DNA from 2 places in the Streptomyces sp. NPDC051567 genome. Region 1 is predicted to be linked to the other one. Evidence: riboswitches for the same ligand, from Rfam matches in the RefSeq annotation. Region 1 holds a riboswitch; the other holds the start of a gene.
The links. A riboswitch is a leader RNA that binds a small molecule or an ion and turns the genes downstream of it on or off. The one in region 1 is predicted to bind cyclic di-AMP.
Positions count from the first base shown of each region.

Region 1 (3,182 bases):
CGGACCTGGTGTGCGTGGCCAAGGCGCTGTCGGGCGGCTACGTGCCGGTCGGCGCGACCCTGGGCAAGGACTGGATCTTCAAGAAGGTCTACTCCTCCATGGACCGGGTCCTCGTCCACTCCGCCAGCTTCGGTTCCAACGCGCAGGCGATGGCGGCCGGGCTGGCGGTGCTCTCGGTCATGGAGGACGAGGAACTGGTGGCGGGCGCCCGCGCCAAGGGCGAGCTGCTGCGCGGGCGGCTGGCGGCGCTGGTGGACGAGTACGAGCTGCTGCACGAGGTGCGGGGGCGCGGCCTGATGATCGGCATCGAGTTCGGCAGACCGTCCTCCCTGGGACTGCGCGGACGCTGGTCGATGCTGCAGGCGGCCCGCAAGGGCCTGTTCGCGCAGATGGTCGTGGCGCCCCTGCTCCACAAGCACCGCATCCTCACCCAGGTCTCCGGCGACCACCTGGAAGTCATCAAGCTGATCCCGCCGCTGGTCCTGGACGAGGCGGACATCGACCGGTTCGTCGGCGCCTTCCGTGAGGTCATGGACGAGGCGCACGGCGGGTCCGCCCTGATGTGGGAGTTCGGCAGGACGCTGGTGAAGCAGGCCGTCGGCAACCGCTGACGGTCCTGCGGCGGCCTGCCGCGCCCGCCTCAGCGGAGCAGCCGGTCCCGGAGCCGGCCGAGGGTCCCGGGCGTGAGCCCGAGCCCCTCGGCCAGGTAGTTCCCGACCCCGCCCCAGCGCCCGTCGACGGCCTCGAAGGCCGCGGCCAGGTACTCGGTCCGGGCGTCGAAGAGCGGGGCGAGCAACGCCTTGACCTCGGGGTCGCGGGCCCCGACCGGTTCGCCGCCGCGGCGCAGGCGGTAGCGGCGGTGCGGGGCGTTCGACTCCAGGTAGTCCGCCATGACGGCCCCGCGCTCGACGCCCAGCGCGAGCAGGGTGACGGCGACCGACAGCCCGGCCCGGTCCTTGCCCGCGGCGCAGTGCATCAGGGCCGGGACGCTGTCCTCGGCGAGGGCGCGCAGCACCCGGCCGTGTTCGGCGGTGCGGCGCTCGACCATGGTGCGGTACGAGTTGGACATCCGCGCGGCGGCCCTGCCCTCGCCCAGCAGGGGGCGGAGCTGTTCGACGCCGCCCTCGTGGACCGTCCTCCAGAAATCGCCCGCGTCGGCCGGGTCCGAGAGCGGGATGTTGACGTTCCGTACGCCGGGCAGCGCGATGTCCGGCCCCTCCACGGCGTGGTCGGTGTGGTTGCGGAAGTCGAAGACGGTGTGCAGGCCGAGCGAGCTCAGGAACGCCGTTCCGGTTTCCGTGGCGTGCGCCAGATGCCCGCTGCGGAAGAGGAGCCCCGGCCCGACCTCGCGCCCGTCCGTGGTCGGCAGACCTCCCAGGTCGCGGAAGTTGCGCACCCCGGTCAGCTCCGGATCGGGCTCCGGCGTCGGAAGGTTCGGCGGTGCCGGAGGTATCTGCTGGGCCATGGAGCTTCTCCCTATCGTCATCGTCGCAGGGTGTCCGAATTGCATTGATTGGCGCCGAGTTGCCGTATGAGGAGGCGAGATCGGACGCCTCCCCGTGAGCCAGATCATACGGTGACCGTGAGTGTCTGATCACGAAATCCGAATAGCCCGCCCGGGGCGGCTGTTGGCGGTGGGGAATGGACGGAGGGTGACGGGAATTCCGGCAGTCCCTCCTTTCTGTGATTCCGTCAGGGAATTCGCGGCTTGTTCCGTGCGGTCGGCCTGGATTACCTTCGCGACGATCCGGGCGGACCGCCTCGTCCTGCCGCCGCCCGGAAACCGCATCCGACTATTCACGTACGCGGCAGGAGCGGGGGAACCAGGAAGGCGCTGTTCCGGATCTCCGCACCGGGATGGCTCGGGGTGAAGCCGGTCATGTGCCGCACATGAACGGCCGGACATCTCCCGTCCGAACCCGACAGCTCACCTCGCAGGCGTCGGAGAGGAATCCGCCATGCCCGCAAAGGGTAAGCACCGCCGTCCCAGGTCCCTTTCGATAACGCGTGGTCTCGCTTACGCCGGAACCGGGGGCGCGGCTCTCGCGCTGCCGCTGACGGGCGCCTCCGGGGCGCACGCGGCCGGAGCCCCGGCCCCGGCCTCCGCTCCCGTCGCGGCGCACGCCCCCGGCGCGGTTCTCGGCGCGGTACCCGGGCGGGCCGTGGAGGTTCCGGTGGCGCCCGCGGCCGCCGCGCCGACCGTGTACACCGTCGTGCCGGGGGACCACCTCTCCAAGATCGCGGCGGAGCGCGGGCAGACCGGTGGCTGGCAGCGGCTGTACGCGGACAACCGCGAGGCCGTCGGCGCCGACCCGTCGCTGATCCACCCGGGCCTGAGGCTGACGCTCGGCGGCAAGGCGAAGCCCGTGGCTCCCGTCCCGGCTCCTGCCTCCGCTCCCGTTCCTGTCCCGGTTCCGGCCCCCGCAGCTCCGGCCGAGAGCCCGGAACCCGGTTCCGGTTCTGCGTCCGGTACCGGCGCCGCCGCTGGTCACGGAGCCCGTCCGGGGTCGGGTTCCGGTTCTGCCGTCAGGCCCTCCACCAAGCCTCCGGTCGCCGACGAGGACACCTCCACCGGAGGCACGGCCGGGGAGTCCGGTCCCGCCACCGGGCCGGGCGCCTCCACGGGTTCCGGTTTCGTCGCCCCGGTCGGCGGCCGGGTCTCCACGCCGTACCGGGCCGGGGGCGCCGCGTGGTCCTCCGGTTACCACACGGGAGTCGACTTCACCGCGAGCTCCGGCACCACCGTCAAGGCGGTCGGCGCGGGCACCGTGGTCTCGGCCGGCTGGGGCGGCGCGTACGGCAACGAGGTCGTCGTCCGGCACGCGGACGGCCGCTACTCCCAGTACGCCCACCTCTCCGTGCTCTCCGTCTCGACCGGCCAGAGCGTCACCACCGGCCAGCGGATCGGCCTCTCCGGCTCCACCGGCAACTCGACCGGCCCGCACCTCCACTTCGAGATCCGCACGGGCCCGTCCTACGGCTCGGACATCGACCCGCTGGGCTACCTCCGCTCGAAGGGCGCGAACATCTGAGCCGCCGCCGCCCGTGCGCCGGGTCCCACCCGTACGTATTCCTCACCTGCACCGTGGTGTAGATCACGGTCCGTCAACCCCTGCTTACGTTGGCGTAGGTCGTGTACGGCGGTGAAGGATGTCGTTCCGTGGCAGCGACGACGACGACAC
Region 1 is NZ_JBITDK010000012.1:32,773-35,954, reverse strand. Features, by position in the region: gene ACIA5F_RS15790 (aspartate aminotransferase family protein) at 1-611, shown strand, start outside; gene ACIA5F_RS15785 (tyrosine-protein phosphatase) at 641-1,465, opposite strand; cyclic di-AMP (ydaO/yuaA leader) riboswitch at 1,781-1,954, shown strand; gene ACIA5F_RS15780 (peptidoglycan DD-metalloendopeptidase family protein) at 1,959-3,032, shown strand; gene ACIA5F_RS15775 (SGNH/GDSL hydrolase family protein) at 3,161-3,182, shown strand, end outside.

Region 2 (3,182 bases), on a different contig from region 1:
CAGCTCCAGCAGGTCGGCGGCCTCCTGCGCGGTCGGCTCGGCCACACAGGCGCCCGCGTGGCGCCGCGTGGTGACGAACCCCTCGGACTCCAGCGTCCGCAGCGCCTCGCGGACCGGGACGCGCGAGACCCCGTACCGGCGGGCCAGCGCCTCCTCGGTCAGCCTGCCGCCCGGACCGAAGAACCCGGAGACGATGTCGTCGCGGATCGCTGTGCATACCGTGTGCGCGGGAATACGCAAGACCGGACCTCCGCCTCTTCACGACTTCCGCCGCCATTGACGGGTGACGGAATTGCCGCACACCCGCCATTGACGCGTGTGCTGCGACCCTATGGCAACACACCCGCATTTCCGAGAGCGGCCGGAGACGACGGCCGGAAATACGGAACGGCGCACGAACACGACGACCCCGGCTCGGGGAGCCGGGGTCGTCGGTGGAACGGGGGCGCGGGTCAGATGTTGACGCCGTGCGAGCGCAGGTACGCGAGCGGGTTGATGTCCGAGCCGTACTGGGCGCTGGTGCGGGCCTCGAAGTGCAGGTGCACGCCGCTGGAGTTGCCGGTGTTGCCCGCCAGGCCGATCTGCTGGCCCGCGAAGACCTGCTGGCCGGCGGAGACGCTCAGCCGGGACATGTGGCCGTACTGGGTGTAGGTGCCGTCGTTGTGCTTGATGATGACGTTGTTGCCGTACGCGCCGCCGTCACCCGACTCGACGACGACGCCCGCGCCGACCGCCCGGATCACGGTGCCCAGGTCGGCGTGGAAGTCGATGCCGGTGTGGCTGCCGGAGGACCACATGCTGCCGCCCGCCCCGTACTGGGTGCTGACGTACGAGCCGGCGATCGGGGAGACGAAGGTGTTGGCGCGCTTGCGCTCGGCCTCGCGCTCGGCGCGCTCCTTGGCGTCGCGCTCGGCCTTGGCCTTGACCTCGGCGAGCTGCCGGGCCTCGGCGGCCTGCTGCTTCGCGTCCGCCTCGGCCTGCGCCCTGAGGGCGTCGGCCTGCGCCGTGAAGGCGGCCGTCTCGGCGGCGTACTGCTGGGACGCGGCCTGGCTCTCGATCTCGCCCGCGAGGTCCTCGGCGACGACGACGGCGTTGAGGCCGGTGTCCTGGATCTTGTGGTCGGTGTCCGCGGCGAAGGCCGGAGCGGCAAGAGTGCCGACGACGCCCGTGGTGGCGAGGGCGGCTATACCGGCATAACCGGCGGTCTTGCGGCTCAGACGGCTGGAACCACGGTGCTTACCGGCGACACGACTGCTGCCAAACGCCATGAAGGGATTGATCCTTTCCTTCCTTCTCGCCTACCGGGTTAGCTGACGGGTTCGGAGCAGGAAGGTCTCCTACGGACCTCCTCTTGCGAGGCGGTCCGATTCACCCCAGGGACTGATGTGGGTCCCCGGCTCCCCAGGCTCGCGCCTGACGGGGACTCGGCGATCGCTGCCCGGTGCCGCCGGTGCGGCGGGCACAAATGACGGACAGCACGGCTGACGCTAGGCGGATCATCAGCCGATCGCCAAACACGCGAGCCTTTTTGTTGCGTACGTCACATCACATACGAGCAACGTCCCCACCAAACAGGCAAAGAGGGCCCCGGCGGACAATCCGTCGGAGCCCTCCCGCCCGGCCGTCCGGCCGGGCCGCCCGGTTCAGTTGGTGACGACCGTCACGTCACCGATCCCGAGGGCCCGCACGGGCTCCTCGATCAGCGCCGCGTCGCCCACCAGGACCGTGACCAGCCGGTCCACGGGGAAGGCGTTCACGACCGCCGACGTCGCCTCCACCGTGCCGGTCCCGGCCAGCCGCGCGTACAACTGCGCCTGGTAGTCGTCCGGCAGCTCCTGCTCGACCTGGTCCGCGAGGGTGCCCGCGACGGAGGCCGCCGTCTCGAACTTCAGCGGGGCCACGCCCACCAGGTTCTGCACCGCCACGTCCCGCTCGGCGTCGGTCAGGCCCTCCTGGGCGAGGGTGCGCAGCACCTTCCAGAGGTCCTCCAGCGCCGGGCCGGTGTGGGGGGTGTCCACCGAGCCGCTGATGGCGAGCATCGAGGCGCCCTTGCCGTCGGCGGTGGAGCGCAGCACCTGGCCGAAGGCGCGCACGCCGTACGTGTACCCCTTCTCCTCGCGCAGCACCTTGTCCAGACGGGAGGTCAGGGTGCCGCCCAGGCAGTACGTGCCGAGCACCTGCGGGGCCCAGACCCGGTCGTGCCGGTCCGCCCCGATCCGGCCGATCAGCAGCTGCGTCTGGACCGCGCCGGGCCGGTCGACGACGACCACCCGGCCGGTGTCGTCCGCCGTGATCGGCGGGACCGGCCGCGGCTCGGCGGTGTCGCCGGTCCAGGTGGACAGGGTGTCCGCGAGGACGGCGTCCAGGTCGATGCCGGTCAGGTCGCCGACGACCACCGCGGTGGCCGTGGCGGGGCGCACGTGGGCCTCGTAGAAGGCGCGCACGGCCCCGGAGTCGACGCGGGCCACCGTCTCCTCGGTGCCCTGGCGCGGGCGGGAGATCCGCAGGGAGGCCGGGAAGAGTTCCTTGGAGAGCTCCTTGGCGGCGCGGCGCTGCGGGTTGGCCAGCTCGTGCGGGATCTCGTCGAGCCGGTTGCGCACCAGCCGGTCGACCTCGGAGTCGGCGAAGGCGGGGGCGCGCAGCGCCTCGGCGAGCAGGCCCAGCGCCTTGTGCAGGCGGGAGGCCGGGACCTCCAGGGAGACCCGGATGCCGGGGTGGTCGGCGTGTGCGTCGAGCGTGGCGCCGCAGCGCTCCAGCTCGGCCGCGAACTCCTCGGCGGAGTGCTTGTCGGTGCCCTCGAACAGCGCGCGGGCCATGAGGGTCGCCACCCCGTCCAGGCCCTCGGGCTCGGCGTCCAGCGGGGCGGCGAGGTTGATCTCGACCGCCACCACCTGCTGGCCCGGCCGGTGACAGCGCAGCAGGGTCAGGCCGTTGGACAGCGTGCCCCGCTCGGGGGCCGGGAAGGCCCACGGCTGCGGTGCGCCCGCCTGCGGGCGCGGGTGGAAGGTCATCGTGACGGCTGCGGTGTCGGTCACTGCTCCGCCCCCTCGTTCTCGTCGTTCCCTGCGTGATCGGCGTGATCGGCGTGATCGTCGGCCCCGTCGGCCCCGGTGTCCGGCAGCGGCTCGTACACGAGCACCGCGCGGTTGTCCGGGCGCAGCCGGGCCGCGGCCACGGCCTGC
Region 2 is NZ_JBITDK010000019.1:33,326-36,507, forward strand. Features, by position in the region: gene ACIA5F_RS20855 (GntR family transcriptional regulator) at 1-240, opposite strand, end outside; gene ACIA5F_RS20860 (M23 family metallopeptidase) at 453-1,268, opposite strand; cyclic di-AMP (ydaO/yuaA leader) riboswitch at 1,281-1,440, opposite strand; gene ACIA5F_RS20865 (M16 family metallopeptidase) at 1,644-3,035, opposite strand; gene ACIA5F_RS20870 (M16 family metallopeptidase) at 3,032-3,182, opposite strand, start outside.
Region 2: linked by a shared signal. The riboswitch ahead of ACIA5F_RS20860 (M23 family metallopeptidase) and the one ahead of ACIA5F_RS15780 (peptidoglycan DD-metalloendopeptidase family protein) in region 1 are both predicted to bind cyclic di-AMP.